4 regions of the Caballeronia sp. INML2 genome follow, and region 3 is predicted to be linked to each of the others. Evidence: predicted binding sites of a transcription regulator. Region 3 holds the regulator's gene; each other region holds the start of a gene.

Region 1 (5,967 bases), on a different contig from region 3:
CTGATACGCTCGGCTCCGCCGTCGCCGCCCTGCTCGCGAATGGGCAGGAGCCCGCCGAGGCCGCCCGCGAGGCGCAGGAGTACGTGTTCCAGGCCGCGCGCGCCGCGTTTCGCCCCGGCATGGGCGCGTATTTGCCGGACCGCTTCTTCTGGGCGCGCTCGAACGACGCCGACGAAGACGGCGACACGTCCTCGCTTCCTGATGATCCAACGGGACTGCCCGGAGAAGCCCGACACTGACACCCGAACAATAAGGGAGCGACGCGAGCGCATGCCATATCGACTGCCCCATCTGCACAAGCCCGGCCCGCAAGGCGCGATCCGCATCGGCTGCGCGGGCTGGGGCCTGTCGAGCGCCGTCTCCGCGAGCTTTCCGCATGAAGGCACGCATCTCGAACGCTATTCGCACGTGCTGACGTGCGTCGAGATCAACTCCAGTTTCTACAAGCCGCATCGCGAGCAGACTTACGCACACTGGGCGGAGAGCGTGCCCGAGTCGTTCCGCTTCTCGGTCAAGGTACCGAAGGCGATCACGCACGACGCGCGCCTCGTCGATACCGAATCCCTGCTCGACGAATTCCTCCAGGCGGCCGGACAACTCGGCGACAAACTCGGCTGCTGGCTCGTGCAACTGCCGCCGAGCCTGCCGTTCGATCACGACGTCGCCGAGTCATTTTTCGCGGCGTTGCGCGAACGCACGAAGTTGCCGGTGGCGTTCGAGGCGCGAGAGCATACTTGGTTCACGACGCACGCAGCGGCGCTTCTGAAGGCGCATCACATCGCATACGTGGACGCCGATCCGATCCCCGATGAATGCGAGATCAAGCATCGCGCGGACGCGTCGCTCGTCTATGTGCGACTGCACGGCTCGCCCGAGCTCTACAGGTCTTCCTACGGCTACACCTATCTCGACGAGCTCGCCCGCACACTGCATAACCGCGCGAAAAAGACGGCTGAAGTCTGGTGCATCTTCGACAACACCACCGAGAGCCATGCGCAGCCCAACGCACTGCATCTGATGGAGCGGTTGCGGATTCATCACAAGGTCTGACCACATTCGACGCCACGGAGATTCCCCGATGCATAAGCCGGCAGGACGAATTGCCCGTTTGCTTGGAGCCACGATGCTCGCCTCGCTGTTCAGCCTTGCTCTGCCCGCTCACGCTCAGAATGCCGCGCCGCCGCCGGGCGCGACGCCCGCAGGCGACGGCACGTTTTTACTGACGATCTTCCTCAAGCATGACGAATCGAAGACGCTGCCGCAGATAAACCAGCAACTGAAAGAACAAGGCTACTTCAAGCAGTTCCCGCCGCCGGGCGTCGAAGTGGTGTCGTGGTACGTGATGATGGGCATCGGACAGGTGGTGACGCTGCGTGTGCCCGCCGAGCGGCTGCGCGAAGTGAACCGCGCGATCGAGAGCACCGCGTGGGGCGGCTATCGCACGGAGTTTTACCCGACCTACGACTACAAGGCGGCCGCGCAGAAACTTCGCGACGAGATGAACAAATAACGTTTGTATGGACAAAAAACCCGCATCGCTGCGGGTTTTCCTTTGGCACGGCGCGAAACCTCTTCCGAAGCCCGCGCCGATGCAATCGGCCAAAGCCAGATTACATGTCCATGCCCATGCCGCCCATGCCGCCGGGCATGCCGCCAGGCATCGGAGCGTCTTCCTTCGGCAGTTCGGCAACGGCTGCGTCGGTCGTCAGCAGCAAGCCTGCCACCGATGCCGCGTTTTGCAGCGCGGTGCGCGTAACTTTCGTCGGGTCAACGACGCCGGCTTCCACCAGGTCACCGTACTCGCCGGTCGCCGCGTTGTAGCCGTAGTTGCCCGAACCTTGAGCAACGGCCGCCACCACGACGGAAGCTTCTTCGCCGCCGTTCGTGACGATCTGGCGCAGCGGCTCTTCCATTGCACGCAGAACGATCTTGATACCTGCGTCCTGATCGGCGTTGGCGCCCTTCAGGCCGTCGATCGCACGACGAGCGCGGATCAGCGCGACGCCGCCGCCAGCCACGATGCCTTCTTCCACAGCCGCGCGCGTTGCGTGCAGTGCGTCTTCGACACGTGCCTTCTTTTCCTTCATTTCGACTTCGGTCGCAGCGCCGACCTTGATCACGGCAACACCGCCGGCCAGTTTGGCCACACGTTCTTGCAGCTTTTCACGGTCGTAGTCCGACGTTGCTTCTTCGATCTGCTTGCGCACTTGCTTCACGCGCGCTTCGATGTTCGTGGCTTCGCCAGCGCCGTCGATGATCGTCGTGTTTTCCTTGGCCACTTCGATGCGCTTCGCCTGGCCCAGTTCAGCCAACGTCGCCTTTTCGAGCGTCAGGCCGGTTTCTTCCGCAATCACTTGACCGCCGGTCAGGATCGCGATGTCTTCCAGCATGGCCTTGCGACGGTCGCCGAAGCCCGGAGCCTTGACGGCGACGGTCTTCAGGATGCCGCGGATGTTGTTGACGACCAGCGTTGCGAGCGCTTCGCCTTCGACGTCTTCAGCGATGATCAGCAGCGGACGGCCAGCCTTCGCGACTTGCTCCAGCACCGGCAGCAGATCACGGATGTTCGACACCTTCTTGTCGTGCAGCAGCACGAACGGGTTTTCCAGAACGGCGACTTGCTTGTCCGGGTTGTTGATGAAGTACGGCGACAGATAGCCGCGATCGAACTGCATGCCTTCCACGACGTCCAGTTCGTCTTGCAGCGACTTGCCGTCTTCGACGGTGATGACGCCTTCCTTGCCGACCTTGTCCATCGCTTCAGCGATGCGCTCGCCGATCGACGTGTCGCTGTTCGCCGAGATCGAGCCGACTTGCGCGATTTCCTTGTTGGTCGTGCAGGGCTTGCTGATCTTGCGCAGTTCATCGATCGCGGCCGTGACGGCTTTGTCGATGCCGCGCTTCAGGTCCATCGGGTTCATGCCCGATGCGACGTACTTCATGCCTTCGCGAACGATGGATTGCGCCAGAACGGTAGCGGTCGTTGTGCCGTCACCTGCGTTGTCGCTGGTCTTGGAAGCCACCTCCTTGACCATTTGCGCGCCCATGTTCTGGAGCTTGTCCTTCAGTTCGATTTCCTTCGCGACCGAGACACCGTCCTTGGTGACCGTCGGGCCGCCGAAGGAGCGCTCGAGCACCACGTTGCGGCCCTTCGGACCGAGCGTGACCTTGACCGCGTTGGCCAGGATGTTCACGCCTTCGACCATCTTGGCGCGTGCGGAATCGCCAAAAGTGACTTCTTTAGCTGCCATATCCAAACTCCTTGATTCGATTCGGTTTGCTGGCTTCGCTCAGCGCGCCCGAAAGGGCTGCGGCTTGTTGGCGAAGCCGAACGTGCAGGAAGGATGCTTACTTGACCAGAACGGCCATGATGTCTTCTTCGCGCATGACGAGCAGTTCTTGCCCGTCGACCTTGACGGTCTGGCCGGCGTACTTGCCGAACAAAACGCGGTCGCCGACCTTCACGTCGAGAGCGTTCTGCACGCCCTTGTCATCGCGCTTGCCCGGGCCGATGGCCAGGACTTCGCCTTGATCCGGCTTCTCAGCCGCGGCTTCCGGAATCACGATGCCCGATGCGGTCTTGGTTTCCTGGTCCAGACGCTTGACGATGACGCGATCGTGCAAAGGACGAAGGTTCATACACACTCCTCTTGATTGAGACTGAAAACACGGGAAAAACCCGTCCGTTGAGAACAATCTCGCCGGACGGCAATCTTGTTAGCACTCTCGTGCAGTGAGTGCCAATTATATGGACCGAGTTTGACAATTTCAAGGAGGGGCACGAACTGTCGAAGTTCACCCAACATTGAGCTACGTTCGTCGAACGTTGAACCGCTAAACCGCGAGTACACGTTGCTTACGGCGCAAGATCTTCCATCAGATCAGCGGTTTACGATGGTGGGACGCGACTCCCAGCCCGGGCCGTCACTGCGTGCGGGCCGGCTGAAGAACCAAAATGAAACGACTCGCCCACGCAAAGAGTTGTTCCTTCGAAGTTAGGTGTTTACCCTTCCTCGAGCCGCCTCATCCATCGACGTTTGCCATCAAAGATATGAAGGTAATTCCAACGCAGTCGGCATCATTGGAGAATTGGGAGCGTCACGATGTGCGGATTCGATGCATCGAACGTCGCTACGCGACCCCATTTCGGCCACTCCGCGACTGCGAGATAAACGGCCGTCCTCGAAAGCTCAACGGCCGTTGGTTACTTCAATAAAGATGCAAATGGCGATGTGTCAGTCAACGATGGTGCGCTGCGCCAAAGTGATCCGACATCTGCGTGCGTGATTGCCCGATACGTAACAAGCACGGCAAGTTCACTGCGCGACGAGAGTCAGTTGACTCTCGCCTAAGCATTCGTTCCGCCATCAACCGTTAGATTCGCTCCGGTGATATACGCCGCCTCGTCACTAGCAACAAAAGCGACGATCGCCGCAATTTCGTCGACGTGCCCGTACCGCTTAAGGGCAGTCATCTCTAGCTGCGGCGTGGCCCAATCACCCCCTGCTGGGTTGAGATCCGTGTCAATCGGACCGGGTTGAATATTGTTGACGGTGATAGCGCGTTCGCCCACCTCGCGGGACAGGCCTTGCGTGAACATGCGTATAGCAGCCTTCGTCGCAGAATACGAAACAAGGCCGGGCGTCATCATTCGCTCGCCCACGCACGAGCCGATATTTATGATGCGACCGCCAGTCCTCAGGTGCTTGAGAGCCGCTTGAGTTGACAGGAACACGCCTCGGATATTCAGGTTGATCACGTGGTCCAATTCCTCCAGCGTCGTCACTTCAAACGGTTTTGGAATCGCTGTGCCTGCATTGTTGACGAGAATGTCGAGGCCGCCATACGCGGTAATCGTCTGCTGTACCACATTATTGATTGCCTCTGCGCTTGCGGCATCGGCCTGGATTGCGATCGCCTCGCCTCCAGCGGCTTCAATTGCTTTCACCACGGTTGCAGCGGCTTCACTGCCTTTAGAGAACGTGATCACCACGCGTGCTCCATCCGCGGCCAATCTTCTGGCAATCGCAGCACCGATGCCCCGCGAACCGCCTGTCACGATGGCAACCTTATTACCTAGCTTAGCCATAAGAACTCCATATCCTCGTCGAGTGGAAAGATCCACTTCGCCGCCCCAGACGAAGCAACACAACAAGCGGCGACGAAGTGGTGAAACACTTTGCTTTCAAGGGACCGTCAATAAGGCAGGACCTCCGGAATTTCCGGGACAATGCCCAGCTTGGAGAAGGAATCGCTTGCATCTCCGCACGTCCATACGACGAGGCGATTCGCGCGGCAACTGGCAGGAAGTCTCCAAAAGCGGATGCGAAGACGGATGCCGGATTAGTACTGAGGCATTTACCGCTCGCCACTAGTGCGTGAAATCGTGGGCTTTTGTCACGACCGTCAAGGCTGGAAGACTTCCACGCGGGCGATCTCGATCGCGAATTTTGCGTTTCACCCGAAGCGCGTCGAGCCCCTTCAGCAGGGACTCCGTATCCAATCCGTTTCGGTAGTCGAAGTCGACGTGCGCAAAAACGACAACGCCGTCCTCCTCGAGAATGTAGGTCGCTGGGACCGGGACGAGAAACACGCCCGACTTGCGTATCCTGGGTGGTACATAGCCCAGATCTATATAGCGACTGCGCAGTTCCTCCGGAAGATCGAAGGTTAAACCGAACGCTCGCGCAAGGCCGAGGTCGGTGTCGACGAGTTTGGGAATCGGTAACACGCCAGCGCGATCGTCCGATTGACCAGGCGGAGCAACGGCAAGCGCCCTCGCTCCCGAGGCAGCAATACGCTCATGCACGGCCGAAAATCGCACGAGGTTTTCTTCACCGAATGCACACCACGAACCACGCTGGAAATAGAGCACGACCGGACCCGCGCGCAGCAGTTGATCCAGCGCGACGCGGCGGCCGAGCGTGTCATGCAAGGCAAACGTCGGCGCCCGGGCTCCCGCATGCA
Region 2 (5,967 bases), on a different contig from region 3:
ACGCGCAGACGGTCGCCGCAGCGCTCGGCGTGGACGCGAACGTGAACTGGTTCGAGACGGCCGTGACGGCGAGCGGCGACACGGCGGCGTTCGTCGGCTACCGCGTCGGCGAGGGCCAGACGCGCTTCGGCGTCGCCGTACATGCGAATCCGGCGCTCGCAGTCGCCGATGCGGTCGTGAGCGCAGTGAACCGCTCCGGGCGCGTCGCAGAGAATGTGCGGCAGGACGAAGCCGTAGAAGCCTGACGAACGGCGCGCGTGGCTATTCGAGTGCCACGCGCGTCGCCTGCAGCGCGAGCAGTTGCCATTGGCCCTCGGTCTGCACGTGGACGGCGGTATAGGCGATCGGAAATAGCAGCGCGCCGTTCTTCGATTCCATCTCGACCAGCGCGCGGCCCGAGACGAGGCACGTATCGCGGCCGGCGGGCAGCACGTCCTGCGACTGAATCTCGATCTGCCGGTAACGGCGGCGACCTGCGGTGATCGCGTCGATGAACTGGCGCTTCGTCTCCCGCTTGCCGTTCGTATGGACGTAGCTGACGTTTTCGGCCAGCAGCGCGTCCAGCGCCGGGCCGTCGCCGTCGACCATCGCACGGAAGCGGTCGCGCTCGAGGCCGCGAATGGCCTCAATGGTTTTTGCCGGCATCTGTCGAGTCCCCTTGTGTCGAGGAACCGATGCACCGGCGCCTCGTCAGAAGTTGTATTGCAGATATAGCTGGCTGAAATTTATACCAGGATTCGGCTCTTTGATACCGCCGTTCGACAGATGCTGGAAGCGAAAGCCCGCCTGATAGTTCTGCTTCGCGCCGAAGATCATGCCGACGCCCACCATGTCGGCGAACTGGAACGCCGTCGCGACGGAGAAATCCTCCGTGATGCGCGTATGCGAAAGCAGCCGCACGCCGACGCCCGCCTCGATGAACGGCCGGAAATAGCCGGAGCTTTTTACGAAGCGCACGACCGGCGTAATGCCGAATTCCCAGATGTTCGGGTGGACGGCATTGTCCTCGGTCGTGTGCCAGTAGGACACGTGACCTTCGCCGATGAGCGTGAAGTGGAACCCGCCGATCTCCCACCACGTGAGGCCAGGATCCCAGGCCACGCCGAGGTCGGCTTTCTTGATGTCGCGATCGGCGACGCCGCCTGCAATCTGAAGGCCGAATCGATCAGCATGCGCTGCCGCCGACGCCAGGCCGAACGCCGTGCAGATCGCCACGCGGGAAAGCGTGCGATGCCACGAACTCTTGTGTTTATGCATGAGCACCCCATGTTCTCGGATGACGGGCGTGTTTCACGAAGAGCATTGTCTCGCCGAATTCTAGTGACCTTTTTCAGTACTTGCAGGAAACGCAGCCGGCCACCCGGTTTGTTGAATTTTCTTTCGCCCGAGCGCGTAAGAGCGGTAAAGAATTCGACGCATGCCCTGTACCGGTAGATTCTTCCGTTTATGATGCAACGGACTGTCCTATTGATCCCGCAAATTCGATAGTATTTGTGGGAACTCTCACATTCCCCTCTCCTCTAACACTTAGCACTCGTTGAACCGGAGTGCTAATATCATGTCTGACTTCCGCTGCTGTTAAGCGGCGAATGAATTGTTGATAAGGAGCTTATGAGCGTGACCAATGCGATGACCCTACCGAATGTTGTGAACTCGGCACCTGCCAAGGCATCTTCGGCAGGCGCGCTGACGTACGCACAGTCGTCGATGCTGACCGGCCAGATCGGCAACATCGATTCATACATACAAGCAGTGAACCGTATTCCGATGCTTTCGCCGGCAGAGGAACGTCAGTACGCCACCGAGTTCCGCGAGCAGGGCAACCTGAACGCCGCGCGTCAGCTTGTGCTTTCGCACCTGCGCCTCGTCGTGTCGATCGCCCGTAACTATCTAGGTTACGGACTGCCGCACGCGGATCTGATCCAGGAAGGCAATATCGGTCTGATGAAAGCCGTGAAGCGCTTCGACCCCGAGCAAAACGTGCGCCTGGTGTCGTATGCAATGCACTGGATCAAGGCCGAGATTCACGAGTACATCCTGCGCAACTGGCGCATGGTGAAGGTCGCAACGACGAAGGCGCAGCGCAAGCTGTTCTTTAACCTGCGCAGTCACAAGACGAGCCATTCGGCGTTCACGCCGGACGAGATCGACGGTCTCGCCAACGAGTTGAAGGTGAAGCGCGAGGAAGTGGCGGAGATGGAAACCCGCTTGTCGGGCGGCGATATCGCCCTCGAAGGGCAGGTCGAGGACGGCGAGGAAGCGTTCGCGCCCATCGCCTATCTGGCGGACTCGCACAACGAGCCGACTAACGTCATTGCAGCGCGCCAGTTCGACAAGCTGCAAAGCGACGGCCTTGCCGAAGCGCTCGAATCGCTGGATGAGCGCAGCCGCCGCATCATCACGGCGCGCTGGCTCGACGTGCAGGACGACGGTTCGGGCGGCAAAACGCTGCATGAACTGGCGGACGAGTTCGGCGTATCGGCGGAGCGTATTCGCCAGATCGAGGCGAGCGCAATGAAGAAGATGCGCTCGGCGCTGCACGACTTCGCGTAACACCTGACTGTGTCGTAACAAAAATTGCAAAGCCCGCCGTCGATGAGACGGCGGGCTTTTTCTTTGACCTTGCGCGAAAAGCAAACGGCACCCAGAGGGTGCCGCCCGCTTTCAAGCATGGTCTATTGCATCACGCCGGCATCGGCGCTGCACCGCCGCCGCTACCCGACAAGCGCGAGGAAAGCTGCGTGGCATAACGCTGCGCCGCCGCGCCCACGACGATGTGGAACGTATCGGCCGACACCCACGCCACATCCAGCGACGACAAACGCTGACGATCCACCGACGACGGATCACGCACGACCACGCGCAGGCGCGTCTGGGCGACCGCATCGAGCGATGCGACATTGGTCGCGCCGCCGAACACGGCGAGCCAGCGGAACGGGTCCGGATCGAGCGGGCCGGGCGTCTGATCGACGCTCACCGCTGCCACGGCCGGTTGCGCCGGCGTCGACGATGCGGGCGTTGCGCCGCGCGTCGACGAGTGCTCGAGCTCGCTGCGGATTTCATCGGCGATCAGGTCCGCTTCCGGTCCGATGATCACCTGCACGTTGGTCGCGCCGCGCTTGAGCACGCCACGCGCGCCGATGGTCTTCAACTGCGGCTCCGACACTTTCTCCGAATCCACCACCGACAAACGAAGACGCGTCGTGCAGGCATCGACGAGCGTCAGGTTGGACGCGCCGCCGAGCGCCGCGACGTACTTTGCAGCGCGCGTGTTCGATGCCGCCACCGCCGCGCCCGGAACCGGCGGAATCAGGCCGCCTGCGACGGTCGTGTCGGCGTCGGTTTGCGCATCGGTCGTGGCCGGCTCGCGGCCCGGCGTCGCCATGTTGAACTTGCGGATGAAGAAGCGGAACAGACCGTAGTAGATGATGAAGTAAACGACGCCGACGACGAGCGCCATCCAGCCGCGCTGCGACAGGCCGTAGTTCAGCACGTAATCGATCGCGCCCGCCGAGAACGTGAAGCCCAGATGGATGCCGAGCGCCGAGCAGATAGCGAGCGACAGGCCCGTCAGCACCGCGTGGATCGCGTAGAGAACCGGCGCGAGGAACATGAAGCTGTACTCGATCGGCTCGGTCACGCCCGTCAGGAACGCGGTCAGTGCCATCGAGAACAGCAGGCCGCCGACGATCGCGCGGCGCTCCTTCGGCGCCTCATGGAACATCGCGAGGCAGGCTGCCGGGAGGCCGAACATCATGATCGGGAAGAAGCCGGTCATGAAGCCGCCCGCGGTCGGATCGCCCGCGAAGAAGCGATGCAGGTCGCCATGCACCACCGCGCCGCCGCCGGGCGGCGTGAACGAGCCGAACACGAACCACGCGAGCGAGTTGATGATGTGGTGAAGACCCGTCACGAGCAGGATCCGGTTCAGCACGCCGAACACGAAGGTGCCGAGCGCGCCGGCCGTCGTCAGCCAGTTGCCCGCGGCGTCGATGGCCGCCTGCACCGGCTGCCAGACGTAGCCGAACACGATGCCGAGTATCAGACACGCGACGCCCGTGACGATCGGCACGAAGCGCTTGCCGCCGAAGAACGCCAGATACTCGGGCAGCTTGATGTCCTTGTACCGGTTGTACAGATAGCCCGCCACCACACCGGCGATGATCCCCGACAGCACGCCCATGTTGAGCTTGTCGTTGATGTCCTTCATCACGGCCACTTCGATGAGGTAGCCGATCGCGCCGGCGAGACCCGCCGTGCCGTTGTTGTCCTTCGCGAAACCCACCGCCACGCCGATCGCGAACAGGAGCGGCAGGTTGGTGAAAATCGCATCGCCGGCGTCGGCGATCATCTTGATGTTGAAGACGTCGGGCTGGCCGAGACGCAGAAGCAGGCCGGCCACCGGTAACACGGCGATCGGCAGCATCAGCGCGCGACCTAGTCGCTGCATCTTTGCAAACGGGTTGGCGTCCATCGGGTTCTCCAAAAATATAAGTCTTGTCGTTACTGCTTCGGGGATTGCTGGGATTGAAGGATCCGCGAATCCGTCTGTGGCTTCGAACGGGACCAGGGCGGGCGCCGAGGCGCCAGCTCTGGTCGACGAATCGGACGCTCAGTCCTGCGGCCAGATTTCGCGGCTTGCCGCTCTTACTGCCTGCGCCGATTCGAGCGCGAGGCAGTCCTCGGCGCGCTGGCGGCACAGTTGGTAATCGAGATTGCGCACGCGCGCCTTGATGCCGGGCACGGACCCCGGATCGACCGACAACTCGGTCACGCCGAGGCCGACGAGCAGGGGCGCCGCGACCGGATCGCCGCCGAGCGCGCCGCACACGCCGACCCATTTGCCGTGCTTTTCCGCGCCTTGCACCGTCGCCTTGATGAGGCGCAGCACAGCGGGATGCAGGCCATCGGACTGCGCGGCGAGATCGGGCTGGCAGCGGTCCATCGCGAGCGTGTACTGCGTGAGATCGTTGGTGCCGATCGAGAGGAAATCCGCGTGTTTCGCGAGTTGATCCGCGAGCAGCGCCGCCGACGGCACTTCGATCATCACGCCCACTTCGATCGGCTCGGTTCGGCCCGCTTCGCGCGCCAGTTCGTCGATGCGCGCACGCAAGCGCTGCAACTCGCCCGCATCCGTCACCATCGGCAAAAGGATGCGCACGGTGCCGAGCGGTTTCACGGCAAGCAGGCCGCGCAACTGGTCGTCGAGCAGATCGGGGCGCACCTGCGCGAGGCGGATGCCGCGCAGACCGAGCGCCGGATTTTCTTCGGGCGGCAGCGTCAGATAGTCGACTTCCTTGTCCGCGCCGACATCGAGCGTGCGGATGATCGCGGTGCGGCCCTGCAGCGCATCGACGATGCCCTGATAGCTCTGCGCGTGCTCCGCGACCGTCGGCGCCGACTGGCGATGGATGAACAGCAGTTCGGTGCGCAACAGGCCGACCGCATCCGCGCCGTTTTCGACGGCGGCCTTCGCGTCGTCGAGCGTCGCGATATTCGCGGCGATTTCGATATGCCTGCCATCCTTCGTCGATGCGGTTTGCCGCGAAAGCTTGCGATTCGCCTCGCGCACGCCCGCGAGCCGTTCGCGTTCGTTGCGCGCGCGTTCGACGTCGAGCGCGGTCGGCGCATGCTCGATCCGTCCCGCCGATGCATCCACGACCACTTGCGTGCCTTCGGGAATCGCGTGCAGCGCATCGCCGATGGCGACGAGCGCCGGAATGCCGATCTGCCGCGCGATGATCGCCGCGTGGGAGGTCGCGCCGCCGCGCGCCATGACGAGCGCGGTGACGCGCGTGCGGTCGATCGAAGACAGATCGGACGGCGTGAATTCCGCGGCCGCGAGCACGGTCTCTTCGGGCAGTTCGCGCGCCGCGGTGTTGTTCAGACCGAGCGCGCGCAACACGCGCTTTTCGATATCACGAAGATCGGCGGCACGCTCCGCGAGCAGGTCGTCCTGCACGTTCG
Region 3 (5,967 bases):
GCGTTGAGCGCGTCGAGATCGGCGGCGGCGTCGAGTTCGGCGAGCTGGCGGCGGCGCGCGTCGTGTTCCTCGGGCAGCGTTTCGGGCTGAAGGCGGAACTTGCGTGCCGTCGAGTGAAGTTGATCCATGCGCCTTTCGACTTGCGCGAGCCGGTCGGGATCGAGTTCGAGCCGCTGCGCGTAATGCGACAGCGAATACGACGCCTCCTGCAACTGGATCTCCGCCGGTTCGAGCGACGCGAGCACGTCATTAAGCGCGGGATCGATATCGGCGAGGCCGCGCACCTTCGAGATGATCGTGCCGAGCTGCGAGATCATGGCCTCGTCGGACTCCGAAAGCGCGCCGAGCGCGCCCTGCACGCCGTCGATGAGACTCGCCGAATGCGACAGCCGATGATGCTCCGCGCTCACTTCTTCCCATTCGCCCGGTTGCGGCGCGAGTTTGTCGAATTCGCTCAGTTGCCACGCGAGGCGTTCGCGCTCCAGTTGCAGCTCGCGGTCGCGGCTTTGCGCGGCCTCGACGGCCTGCTGCGCGTCGCGCATGGCCCGCCACGCGCGACTCACCGCGCCGGCGGTGTCGAGCAACTGCGCGTGCGTGTCGAAGAGTTCGCGCTGCGCGTCGGGACGCATCAGCAACTGATGCGCGTGCTGCCCGTGGATGTCGACGAGCATTTCACCCACTTCGCGAAGCTGCGCGAGCGTCGCGGGCGTGCCGTTAATGAATGCGCGGGAGCGGCCGCCCGAATCGATCACCCGGCGCAGCATGACCGAGTCGCTGTCTTGCGCCAACGCGTGCTCGTCCAGCCAGCGCGTCACCAAAGGATGGGTGCCGAACTCCGCGGTGATATCGGCGCGCGCCTGGCCCGTGCGCACGACACTCGCGTCGCCGCGGGCGCCGAGCGTGAGCGCGAGGGCGTCGATCAGGATCGACTTGCCCGCGCCGGTTTCTCCCGAAAAGACCGTGAAACCTGGATCGAAATCGATATCCAGCGTGGCGACGATGACGAAATCTCGAATGGAAAGATGACGGAGCATGGACGCTTCGGGAAAGGGGAAGACGAGAAGTTAGTTCAGAGCGAAGAGGCGTCCTGCGACGGATGCTCGTTCCAGTGCAGCTTCTTGCGCAGCGTCGCGTAAGTGCTGTAGCCGACCGGATGCAGCACCGGCACCGTGTGCTTCGAGCGCCGCACTTCGATCGCGTCGTTCAATTCGACGGCGGTGAAGGACTGCATGTCGAAATTCACGTTGACGTCCCGTCCGCCGATGATCTGGATGGTCACCTTCGAATCGTCAGGCAGCACGATCGGACGGTTCGACAGCGAATGCGGCGCGATCGGCACGAGCACAAAGCCTTGCAACTGAGGATGAAGAATCGGCCCCGCCGACGACAGCGCGTAAGCGGTCGAGCCCGTCGGCGTCGCGACGATCAGGCCGTCCGAGCGCTGGTTGTACATGAAGTGGCCGTCCACCGACACGCGCAGCTCCGCCATGCCGGAAAAGCCGCTGCGATTCACCACGACGTCGTTGAACGCGAGTGCGTGATAGATCGGCTTGTCGTCGCGCACGATGCGCGCTTCGAGCAGGCTGCGCTCCTCGCGCTCGAACTGGCCGGCGAGCAGTTGCGGGACGATTTCCTGCATCGCCTTGAGCGGAATGTCCGTGATGAAGCCGAGCCGCCCGTGATTCACGCCGATGAGCGGCGTCTTGTAGGGTGCGAGCTGTCGGCCGATGCCGAGCATGGTGCCGTCGCCGCCGAGCACGATTGCGACGTCCGCGCGCGCACCCATCTCCGCGATGGACAGCGCGGGAAACTCCGTCACACCGACGTCTTTCGCGGTGCCCGCCTCGAACACGACCTCGAAGCCTTGCTGCGCAAGAAGACCGGCGAGCGATCTCAGCGGCGCCTCGATGCCTGGCGTGTTGGTGCGCCCCACGAGGGCGACGGTCTTGAATTGGCCAATTTCCATGCCGGCATTACACCATAGTCAGAGATCGAAAAGAACCGTGGGCGAGGTTGGACGGTCGTGTTGCGACGGGACCGCGCGACGTTGCGCGGCACGCCCGTCGTTTCTCGCTAGAATGGAGCGGACGTTGAACGCAGCGCACGCGGCGCGGCTCGCCGCCCCCCGACTCGTTGAGCTAAAATTTCCCCATGCTAGACCCACGTGCACAAACCCTCCTCAAGACGTTGATCGAGCGCTATATCGCCGAAGGTCAGCCGGTCGGTTCGCGCACGCTATCACGCCATTCCGGTCTCGAACTGAGTCCCGCGACGATCCGCAACGTGATGTCGGATCTCGAGGAGCTCGGCCTCGTCGCGAGCCCGCATACGTCGGCGGGACGTATTCCCACGCCGCGCGGCTACCGGCTCTTCGTCGATACGATGCTGACTGTAGAAGCGCCGCAAGACGAAGCCATGACCACCGCGGTCAAGACCCGGCTGCAGGGCGAGGAGCCGCAGAAAATCGTCGCCGCGGCGGCGAGCGTGCTGTCCAATCTGTCGTCGTTCGCGGGCGTCGTGCTCACGCCGCGCCGCAGCCACATGTTCAAGCAGATCGAGTTCATGCGGCTGTCCGACAAGCGTATTCTGCTCATCATCGTGACGCCCGAGGGCGATGTCCAGAACCGCATGATGGCGACGCAGCGCGACTACTCGCCGTCGCAGCTCGTCGAAGCCTCCAATTACATCAACGCGCATTTCGCGGGCCTGTCCTTCGACGAAGTGCGCCGGCGCCTGCGCGAGGAAATCGATCAGTTGCGCGGCGACATGACCGCGCTCATGCAGGCGGCCGTGGTCGCGAGCACCGCCGAGACGGATCCCACGGACACCGTGCTCATTTCCGGCGAGCGCAACCTGCTCGAAGTGGCGGACCTTTCGTCCGACATGGCGCGGCTGCGCAAGCTTTTCGATTTGTTCGACCAAAAGACGAGCCTCCTGCAATTGCTGGATGTTTCGAGCCACGCGCAAGGCGTGCAGATTTTCATCGGCGGCGAGTCGAATCTCGTGCCGATCGAGGAAATGAGCGTCGTGACGGCGCCGTACGAGGTCAACGGGAAGATCGTCGGCACGCTCGGCGTGATCGGCCCGACACGCATGGCCTACAACCGCGTGATTCCGATCGTGGACATCACCGCGCGCCTGCTCTCGATGTCGCTCAGCCACCAGTAGCGCCATCTTGGCGCGGCACGCAAGGCTGCGCCACTAGGCCGTTCGGCCAATGATGCGCTCGTGGACCCGCCGCTATAATGGTCTTCACCTTTTCGACGTCCCTTCCGGCCCGCTTGCCCTATGCGTTTCGACCTCGAGTTGCCCTCGCAGCCCAGCGCTTCCCATCGCGTCGCGGTGCTGCTGATCAATCTCGGCACCCCGGACGCGCCCACGCCGCGGGCGGTGCGCAAGTATCTGGCGCAATTCCTTTCCGATCCGCGCGTCGTCGAAATACCCTCGATCGTGTGGCAGGTCATTCTGCGCGGGCTGATCCTGCCGTTTCGCGGACGCGCGTCGGCGAAGAAATACGCTCAAGTATGGATGCCCGAAGGCTCGCCGCTGCGCGTTCATACGGAAAAGCAGGTCGAGGGCCTGCGGCGGCTGTTCGCGGCGAACGACTATCACGTGATCGTCGACTATGCGATGCGCTACGGTTCGCCCGGCATCGGCGCAATGCTGAATCAGCTGAAGCTCGAAGGCGCCGATCGCATCCTTCTCTTGCCGATGTATCCGCAATACTCATCGTCCACGACAGCCACCGCGTTCGACGATGCATTTACCGCGCTCAAGCGCGTGCGCAATCAGCCGGAAATCCGCACGATCCGCCACTACGCGGATCATCCGGCATACATCGCCGCGCTTGCGGAGCAGGTGCGCGACTACTGGCGGCATCACGGCCAGCCGGATTTCGCCGCGGGCGACAAGCTCGTCCTGAGCTTCCACGGCGTGCCGAAGCGCACGATGGATCTCGGCGATCCGTATCACGACCAATGCCAGTTGACCGGCTCGCTGCTCGCGTCCGCACTTGGGCTCACGCCGGTGGAGTGTCGCGTGACGTTCCAGTCGCGCTTCGGCCGCGCGGAGTGGCTTCAGCCGTACACTGCGCCGACGGTCATGGAGCTCGGCGCAGGCGGCGTCGCGCGCGTGGACGTGTTCTGTCCCGGCTTCACGGCGGATTGCCTCGAAACGATCGAGGAAATCGGCATCGAGGTGCGTGACGAATTCCTGAAGGCTGGCGGCAGGCATTTCCACCGGATTCCCTGTCTGAACTCGGCTTCCGCGTGGATCAAGGCGCTCGGCGAGATTGCCGCGCAGCATCTGCAGGGATGGCCCGTACAGTCCGTGCAGCCGCTCACCGCGGTGGCCTGAACAAGGCTTTTCAAGCATTCACCGATGAATCACAAAATTTCGACGGAACCTGGCGCGCGTTTGCGCATCGATAAGTGGCTTTGGGCGGCGCGTTTCTACAAAACGCGTTCGCTTGCGAGCGATGCGGTGGAGAAGGGCCGCGTGAAGGTCGGCGGGGCGAATGTAAAGCCGTCGAAGGATGTGCGCGTCGGCGATATCGTCGAGATCGACATCGAGGGGCTCGTCTGGCAGGTCGAAGTACTCGGGTTGTGCGACGTGCGCGGCCCGGCGACGGTCGCGCGAATGCTCTACGCCGAGACCGAGGACGGCCGGGCGAAGCGCATGGCCGAGGCCGAGCGTCGCAAGACGTTCCGCGAACCCGCAGCCGGCATGCAGGGCAGGCCAACCAAACGAGACCGGCGGATCATCGACAAATTTTCTCGTTCGGATTGAAGTAGCTTTCGATGGTCGCGTGAACGCCGCCGTACTCGGTGTTACGGTCGGTCACGACGCCGGACATGCAAATGGTGGTCGTTCCCGCGACGAGTACCAGGGCGACCACCGCAATAGCAAAGGTCAGTTTCATGGTACCCCGCAGAACGGGTTGCCCGGTCAAAAAGCGGCCGGTTCAGGAAACGGGCAAGGGCTGAAAGCGGTTTGTAGCAATACGTAGGATTAGGGTAAACGTGCGTCTGCAGTGCTTCGTTGAAGTGTAGGCCAGTCAGGGCTTTCCCTCAATCTCTAAATTGCGCGGTGCGGCGAAGCGTGGGTTACAGGCCATTTCGTGCCATCGAGGGCCGGAAACTAGTCGCAAAAATTCGCCTTTAAAGCTTGAAAATGCGTTCGACGCCCCAATTTCCGGCGCTAGTGCGAAAGACGCGATCTCAACTCTGTTCGCCGCTTTCGCAGCCGATTCAACTCAACAGCAATTCATATTGAGCGACATGGAAAACACGCAAGAAAATTCAGCGAGCCAGAACCCCACGCCCGCCGACGATAACGCGCGCCAGGCCGCAGACACGACCAGCACGGCTCAGGCCGCCCCGGCAGACGCGGCCGCCGCGCCGCAAACGGCGCCGAACGAGGCCGAGGCGGCGTTGGCCGAGGCGCAGGCGACCATCGCGGCGCTGAAGGAAGATTTCCTGCGCGCCAAGGCCGAGACGGAAAACGTGCGCCGCCGCAGCCAGGAAGATGTCGCGAAGGCGCATAAATTTGCCATCGAAAATTTCGCGGAAAACTTGTTGCCCGTGCTTGACAGTCTCGAAGCGGCGCTTTCGGATCAATCCTCGGACCTCGCCAAGGTTCGCGAAGGTGTCGAACTGACGCTGCGTCAGCTGACGGGCGCCTTGGAGAAAGGCCGCGTCATCGCGTTGAATCCTGTCGGCGAGAAATTCGATCCGCATCGTCATCAGGCCATTTCGATGGTTCCGGCCGAGCAGGATCCGAACACCGTCGTGACGGTGCTTCAGAAGGGCTATGTGATCGCCGATCGCGTGCTGCGTCCGGCGCTCGTGACCGTCGCCGCGCCGAAATAACGCATCCGGAGCGATCATGGCCAGCGTGCTCGTCGATTCGGCCGCTTTCGCGGTCCTCGACATGCAGGCGCTCGATGAAGCCGGTTTCGACGCCGGT
Region 4 (5,967 bases), on a different contig from region 3:
GCTGGATGGGTAGCATTGGGACGAAGGCGAAGACGCTGAGAAAGAAGGCCTGGCACTCGGTCGGACGCCTGGTAACGCACAGGTGTTCGGAACCGGTACGACGCCTGGGGCATCAGCGGAGGGTCATGTGGTAACGCTGTCCGGTCCGACTCACGACTTCCGGCAATCGAGCGGGTGGGGTGAGGCGGGCTTGCGTGCAACCGGAGAAACATGATGAAAGCTGTTGTCTATAGAGGGCCGCGCGAAGTCAGCGTGGAAAACGTGCCCGATCCCAAAATCGAGCGGCCGACCGATGTGATCGTGAAGATTAGAAGCACTAATATCTGCGGTTCGGATCTGCATATGTTTGAAGGCAGGACCGACTTTGAAAAGGGCAGGGTTTTCGGGCATGAAAATCTCGGCCAGGTCACGGAAGTGGGGCAGGCAGTTGAGCGTTTAAAAGTCGGGGACTGGGTGTGCATGCCCTTCAATATCAGTTGTGGCCATTGCCGGAATTGCGAAAAGGGATTGACCGCATTCTGCCTGACCGCCAATCCTCAGCCGGGCATGGCAGGCGCTGCCTTCGGCTTCGCCGACATGGGGCCCTATCAGGGCGGACAGGCGGAATACCTGCGCGTTCCTTGGGCCGATTTCAATTGCCTGAAGCTCCCGCCCGATGCCGAGGAAAAGCAGAACGACTATGTGATGGTGGCCGATATCTTCCCGACCGGATGGCATGCCACTGAGCTCGCCGGGATGCGGCCGGGCGATGCAATCGTCATCTACGGCTCGGGTCCAGTCGGGCTGATGGCCGCGCATGCAGCGATGATCAAGGGCGCCTGCAATGTGATGGTGGTGGATCGCCATCCCGACCGGCTCCAGCTGGCGGAATCAATAGGTGCGGTCGCCATCGACGATTCGAAGTGCAATCCGGTCGATCGCGTCATGGAACTCACCCATGGGCGGGGTGCCGATGTCGGCTGCGAGTGCGTCGGCTATCAATGCCATGATCCCGCCGGACAGGAGATACCCAACCTGACCATGAACAATCTCGTCCAGTCGGTGAAGTTCACCGGCGGCATCGGTGTGGTCGGGGTATTCACGCCACAGGATCCCGGCGCATCCGATGACCTGGCCAAGAAGGGGGAGATCGCGTTCGACTGGGGAACGTGCTGGTTCAAGGGCCAGCATATCGCCACCGGGCAGTGCAATGTCAAAGCCTACAACCGCCAGCTGCGCGATCTGATTTATGCCGGTAGGGCGAAACCCTCTTTTATCGTGTCACACGAGATCGAACTGAGCAAGGCGCGGGAGGCTTACGAGCACTTCGACTCGCGCGACCACGGCTGGACGAAAGTAGTTCTGAAGTCAGGCGGATGAGGCGTTTCTGATCAGTGACCTTACGGCGGAGGCCGCCTGCAAGCCGGGTTTGAAGAAGGTCCAACCGGCCCGGTTTGCCAAGTTACATTTTTCGGTGGTCCTGAGTAGGATGGCGGCAATGCGCGCATCCTGGCACGCCGTAATCTGTGGACCGCTGTAATACCCTCGATCAGCGATAGCCTTCAATCTGGTTCTGCCCATGGCATCACGAGCAGCTCGGGCCATCCAGCGAATGGGATGATCTCTGTCGGCCCGGATATGAACCGGGCCGTCGCGAGGCCTTGATCGCGCCGATCAGAAGTCGAAGCCCGGGCCGCCCGCGCCCGGTCCGCCCGGCGCGGCGGGCAGCGGCGCGTCCTTGGGCGCTTCGTGCACGGTGGCATCGGTCGTGAGCAGGAGTCCTGCAACCGATGCCGCGTTTTGAAGCGCGGTGCGCGTGACCTTGGTCGGATCGAGCACGCCGGATTCGACCAGATCGCCATATTGACCCGTCGCCGCGTTATAGCCGAAGTTGCCGCTGCCCCCCGAGACCTTCGCGACGACCACGCTTGCTTCTTCGCCCGCGTTCGACACGATCTGACGCAGCGGCTCTTCGAGCGCACGCAATACGATCTTGACACCCGCGTCCTGATCGGGCGTCGCGCCCTTGAGCGCGGAGATCGCCTGCTTCACGCGGATGAGCGCGACGCCGCCGCCCGGCACGATGCCTTCCTCGACCGCCGCGCGGGTCGCATGCAGCGCATCGTCGACGCGGTCCTTCTTTTCCTTGACTTCGATTTCCGTCGCGCCGCCGACCTTGATCACGGCCACGCCGCCCGCCAGCTTCGCCACGCGCTCCTGCAGCTTTTCGCGGTCGTAGTCGGAGGTGGCTTCCTCGATCTGCGCGCGGATCTGCTTCACGCGTGCTTCGATGTTCGCGCTGTCGCCCGCGCCGTCGATGACGGTCGTGTTCTCCTTGCCGACTTCTATGCGCTTCGCCTGCCCCAGCTCCTGCAGTGTCGCTTTCTCGAGCGAAAGACCGGTTTCTTCGGAAATGACCTGACCGCCGGTGAGAATCGCGATGTCTTCCAGCAGCGCCTTGCGGCGGTCGCCGAAGCCCGGCGCCTTCACCGCGACGGTCTTGAGAATGCCGCGAATGTTGTTGACGACGAGTGTCGCGAGCGCTTCGCCTTCGACGTCTTCCGCGATGATCAGCAGCGGACGGCCGGCCTTCGCGACCTGTTCGAGCACCGGCAGCAGATCGCGAATGTTCGATACCTTCTTGTCGTGCAGCAGGATATACGGCTCGTCGAGCGCGGCGACCTGACGGTCCTGATTGTTGACGAAGTAGGGCGACAGATAACCGCGATCGAACTGCAGTCCTTCGACGACATCGAGTTCATCGTCGAGCGACTTGCCGTCTTCCACCGTGATGACGCCTTCCTTGCCCACGCGATCGATCGCTTCCGCGATGCGCTGCCCGATCGACTCCTCGCCGTTGGCCGAGATGGTCGCGACCTGGGCGATCTCCTTGCTCGTCGTGGTCGGCTTGCTGATCTTCTTCAGCTCCTCGACGGCGGCGATGACGGCCTTGTCGATGCCGCGCTTCAGATCCAGCGGGTTCAGGCCGGCGGCCACGTACTTGTTGCCCTCGCGCACAATCGCCTGGGCGAGCACGGTCGCGGTCGTCGTGCCGTCGCCGGCGAGATCGCTGGTCTTGGATGCCACTTCCTTGACGAGCTGCGCGCCGATGTTTTGCAGCTTGTCCGCGAGCTCGACTTCCTTCGCCACGGAGACGCCGTCCTTGGTGACGATCGGCGCGCCGAAGCTGCGCTCCAGCACGACGTTGCGGCCCTTCGGACCGAGCGTGACCTTCACTGCATTGGCGAGAATGTTGACGCCCTCGATGAGCTTCGAGCGCGCGTTATCCGAGAAAACGATGTCTTTTGCTGCCATGTCGTTCGACTCCTTGTATCTGATTCTTCCCTTCAGCGATTCACGACCGCGACGATGTCTTCTTCACGCAGGACGAGCAATTCATCGCCATCCACCTTGACGGCTTGTCCCGCGTATTTGCCGAACAGCACGCGCTCGCCGACCTTGACGTCGGGCTCGACGCGCTTGCCGTCGGCGTCGCGCCGGCCAGGACCGACGGCGAGGATCTCGCCCTGATCCGGCTTCTCGGCGGCGCTCTCGGGAATCACGATGCCCGACGCGGTGCGCGTTTCCTGATCCAGACGCTTAACGATCACGCGATCGTGCAGGGGGCGCAGACTCATTCGCTCTTTCCTCCAACCTGGTCTCTGAATTGGCACTCCTCCAAGCGGAGTGCGACGGAGTTGCGAGTATAAGAAGCGGCTCCGCGCGGCCCAAATAAGCGTTTCGCAGATCGATAGCGCGAGGGCGCGTATGTGCTATCGAGGTCGCCGAGGCGCGCGTCCGGCATCATCGCGGGGCCGAGCCGACGCAGCCGCGTTCGCGCGACGCAGTCCGCCAAATCTCGCGACCTGCTTTTGACCTGAGAAAAACTTCGTTCCCTTGCGCACTCCGCGCCGATAGAGTGCGTGCCTCGCCATCGCACCGACGCACGACAACGGTGCACCGGCCCAACGAACGAAGGAATCTCATCCATGAAAACCAGGACCTGGGGTGCGGTGCTCGCCGCACTGCTGGTGCTCGCATCCAATGCCGCGCACGCGGATCGTCTGGACGACATCAGGAAGGCCGGCGTGCTGCGCGTCGCGGCGTTCGACAGCAACCCGCCGTTCGGCTTCGTCGATCCGAAGGACAATCAGATCGTCGGGCTCGATGTCGATTACGCGCGCGCCGTGGCGAGGAGCCTGGGTGTGAAGCTCGAAGTGCAGCCGACCAATCCGGCCAATCGCATTGCGTTCCTGAAGTCGGGCAAGGTCGATCTCGTCTTCGCCAACTTCACGATCACCGACGAGCGCAAGAAGGAAGTCGATTTCAGCACGCCGTATTTTGCATCGGGCACGCAGTTCATCGCGAAGAAGGGTGTGCTCAAGTCGCCTGATCAGATCAACAGCCTGCGCATCGGCGCGGACAAGGGCACGACCAACGAACAGCAGGTGCGTGCGAAGTTCCCGAACGCGACCATCGTCGCCTACGATGACACGCCCTTTGCCTTCGCCGCGCTGCGCACGGGCAACGTGCAGGCGATCACGCAGGACGGACCCAAGCTCGTCGCGCTGCTCGCGCGCGTGCCGGACAAGGCGAGCTACGAGATTCCCCCCTTCACGATCTCCAACGACTACGAAGGCGTCGGCGTGCCGAAGGGCGAAACGCGTCTGCTCGATGCCGTGAACGGCACGCTCACCAGACTCGAGGCGGACGGCGAGGCGGGGCGCATCTACGACAGGTGGTTCGGACCGAAGAGCGCCGCGCCGCTGCCCCGCCTGTTCAAGATCGGCGATCCGCAGAAGAGCAGCTGATCCCCGTTGCCGCGGTCGATGCCCGGGTCGCGTCTCAACATCGCACCGCCCGGGCTTCACGATTTCCGTTCTATGGGTCGATCATGCAAGGCTGGCTTGAACCGAAGTATCTCGCGTGGCTGGAGCAGGGCACGGCCGTCACGCTGATGCTCTCCGCGTGCGCGGGCATTTGCGCGACACTGCTCGGCTTCGGGCTGGCGGTCGCGCGCACGTCACGAAGCGCTGCGGTCGCGCGGGTCGCCGCGCTCTATGTCTTCGTGTTTCGCAATTCGCCGCTGCTCGTGCAGCTATTGTTCTGGTATTTCGGCGCGGCCGCGTTGCTGCCGTCGGACTGGATGACCTGGCTCAACGCGCCGCATGCGGCGAAGCTCGGTATTCTCACGCTACGCTGGCCGAGCTTCGAGCTGTTCGCCGGCTGGATCGGCCTGACGTGCTACACGACGACGTTCATCGGCGAGGAGTTCCGCGCCGGGATGCGCGGGGTGGGCCATGCGCAGGAACAGGCCGCCGCGGCGCTCGGCATGAGCCGCTATACGGCGCTGCGCTACGTGATCCTGCCGCAGGCGCTGCGCATCGCGACGCCGCCGCTCGCGGGGCAATACATGAACGTGGTGAAAAACTCGTCGCTCACCATGGCGATCGGCGTCGCCGAACTCTCGTACATGTCGCGTCAGGTCGATACGGAGACCTTCAAGACCTTCCAGGCGTTCGGCACGGCCACGGTGTTCTACGTGCTGACCATCGCAGTCATCGAGGTGGCGCTGGTTCTCTGGCAGCGCACGGGTGCGCGCGCGCTGCAACGGGGTCATGCATGAGCGGGTTCGAGTGGTTTCCCTCGCTGCGCTATCTGCTGCTGGGCGCATTCCCTGCCGGACCGTTGGGCGGCATTGCGCTGACCGTGGCGCTCTCGGTCGCTTCCGCGCTGCTCGCCGCGATGGTGGGTCTCGCGGGCGGCATCGCGCTCGCCATGACGCGCGGCGCCGCGCATCTGATGCTCACGGCGGTGGTCGCGTTCTTCCGCGCCATTCCCGTGCTGATGCTGATCTTCTGGACCTTCTTTCTGATGCCGGTGGTGCTGCACGTGAACCTGCCCGGTCTCGCGACGGTGATATGCGCGCTGGCGCTGATCGGCGGCGCGTACCTGTCGCACTCGGTGCATGCGGGCATCGTCTCGATC

Evidence for each region. The regulator HrcA, encoded in region 3, represses chaperone genes, less so after heat shock. The targets are predictions, from matches to a motif close to TTAGCACTCNNNNNNNNNGAGTGCTAA.
Region 1: NCT32_RS10770 (co-chaperone GroES) is a predicted target of HrcA. The motif match lies at 3,718-3,744, and genes of this name have one in related genera.
Region 2: rpoH (RNA polymerase sigma factor RpoH) is a predicted target of HrcA. The motif match lies at 1,528-1,554, and genes of this name have one in related genera.
Region 4: NCT32_RS21925 (co-chaperone GroES) is a predicted target of HrcA. The motif match lies at 3,647-3,673, and genes of this name have one in related genera.

Annotation. Positions count from the first base shown of each region.
Region 1 is NZ_JALQDH010000024.1:92,192-98,158, forward strand. It holds gene NCT32_RS10750 (hydroxymethylpyrimidine/phosphomethylpyrimidine kinase) at 1-239, shown strand, start outside; gene NCT32_RS10755 (DUF72 domain-containing protein) at 271-1,050, shown strand; gene NCT32_RS10760 (hypothetical protein) at 1,124-1,510, shown strand; gene groL (chaperonin GroEL) at 1,611-3,251, opposite strand; gene NCT32_RS10770 (co-chaperone GroES) at 3,349-3,639, opposite strand; gene NCT32_RS10775 (SDR family NAD(P)-dependent oxidoreductase) at 4,349-5,089, opposite strand; gene NCT32_RS10780 (peroxiredoxin-like family protein) at 5,372-5,967, opposite strand, start outside.
Region 2 is NZ_JALQDH010000004.1:68,284-74,250, reverse strand. It holds gene leuA (2-isopropylmalate synthase) at 1-245, shown strand, start outside; gene NCT32_RS01210 (nuclear transport factor 2 family protein) at 262-645, opposite strand; gene NCT32_RS01205 (acyloxyacyl hydrolase) at 691-1,257, opposite strand; gene rpoH (RNA polymerase sigma factor RpoH) at 1,618-2,553, shown strand; gene nagE (N-acetylglucosamine-specific PTS transporter subunit IIBC) at 2,684-4,474, opposite strand; gene ptsP (phosphoenolpyruvate--protein phosphotransferase) at 4,613-5,967, opposite strand, start outside.
Region 3 is NZ_JALQDH010000005.1:134,852-140,818, forward strand. It holds gene recN (DNA repair protein RecN) at 1-1,034, opposite strand, end outside; gene NCT32_RS01985 (NAD kinase) at 1,070-1,966, opposite strand; gene hrcA (heat-inducible transcriptional repressor HrcA) at 2,152-3,168, shown strand; gene hemH (ferrochelatase) at 3,289-4,356, shown strand; gene NCT32_RS02000 (RNA-binding S4 domain-containing protein) at 4,381-4,788, shown strand; gene NCT32_RS02005 (hypothetical protein) at 4,760-4,921, opposite strand; gene grpE (nucleotide exchange factor GrpE) at 5,280-5,870, shown strand; gene NCT32_RS02015 (thioredoxin family protein) at 5,887-5,967, shown strand, end outside.
Region 4 is NZ_JALQDH010000061.1:21,292-27,258, reverse strand. It holds gene NCT32_RS21935 (glutathione-independent formaldehyde dehydrogenase) at 214-1,359, shown strand; gene groL (chaperonin GroEL) at 1,654-3,294, opposite strand; gene NCT32_RS21925 (co-chaperone GroES) at 3,327-3,617, opposite strand; gene NCT32_RS21920 (ABC transporter substrate-binding protein) at 3,969-4,790, shown strand; gene NCT32_RS21915 (amino acid ABC transporter permease) at 4,874-5,605, shown strand; gene NCT32_RS21910 (amino acid ABC transporter permease) at 5,602-5,967, shown strand, end outside.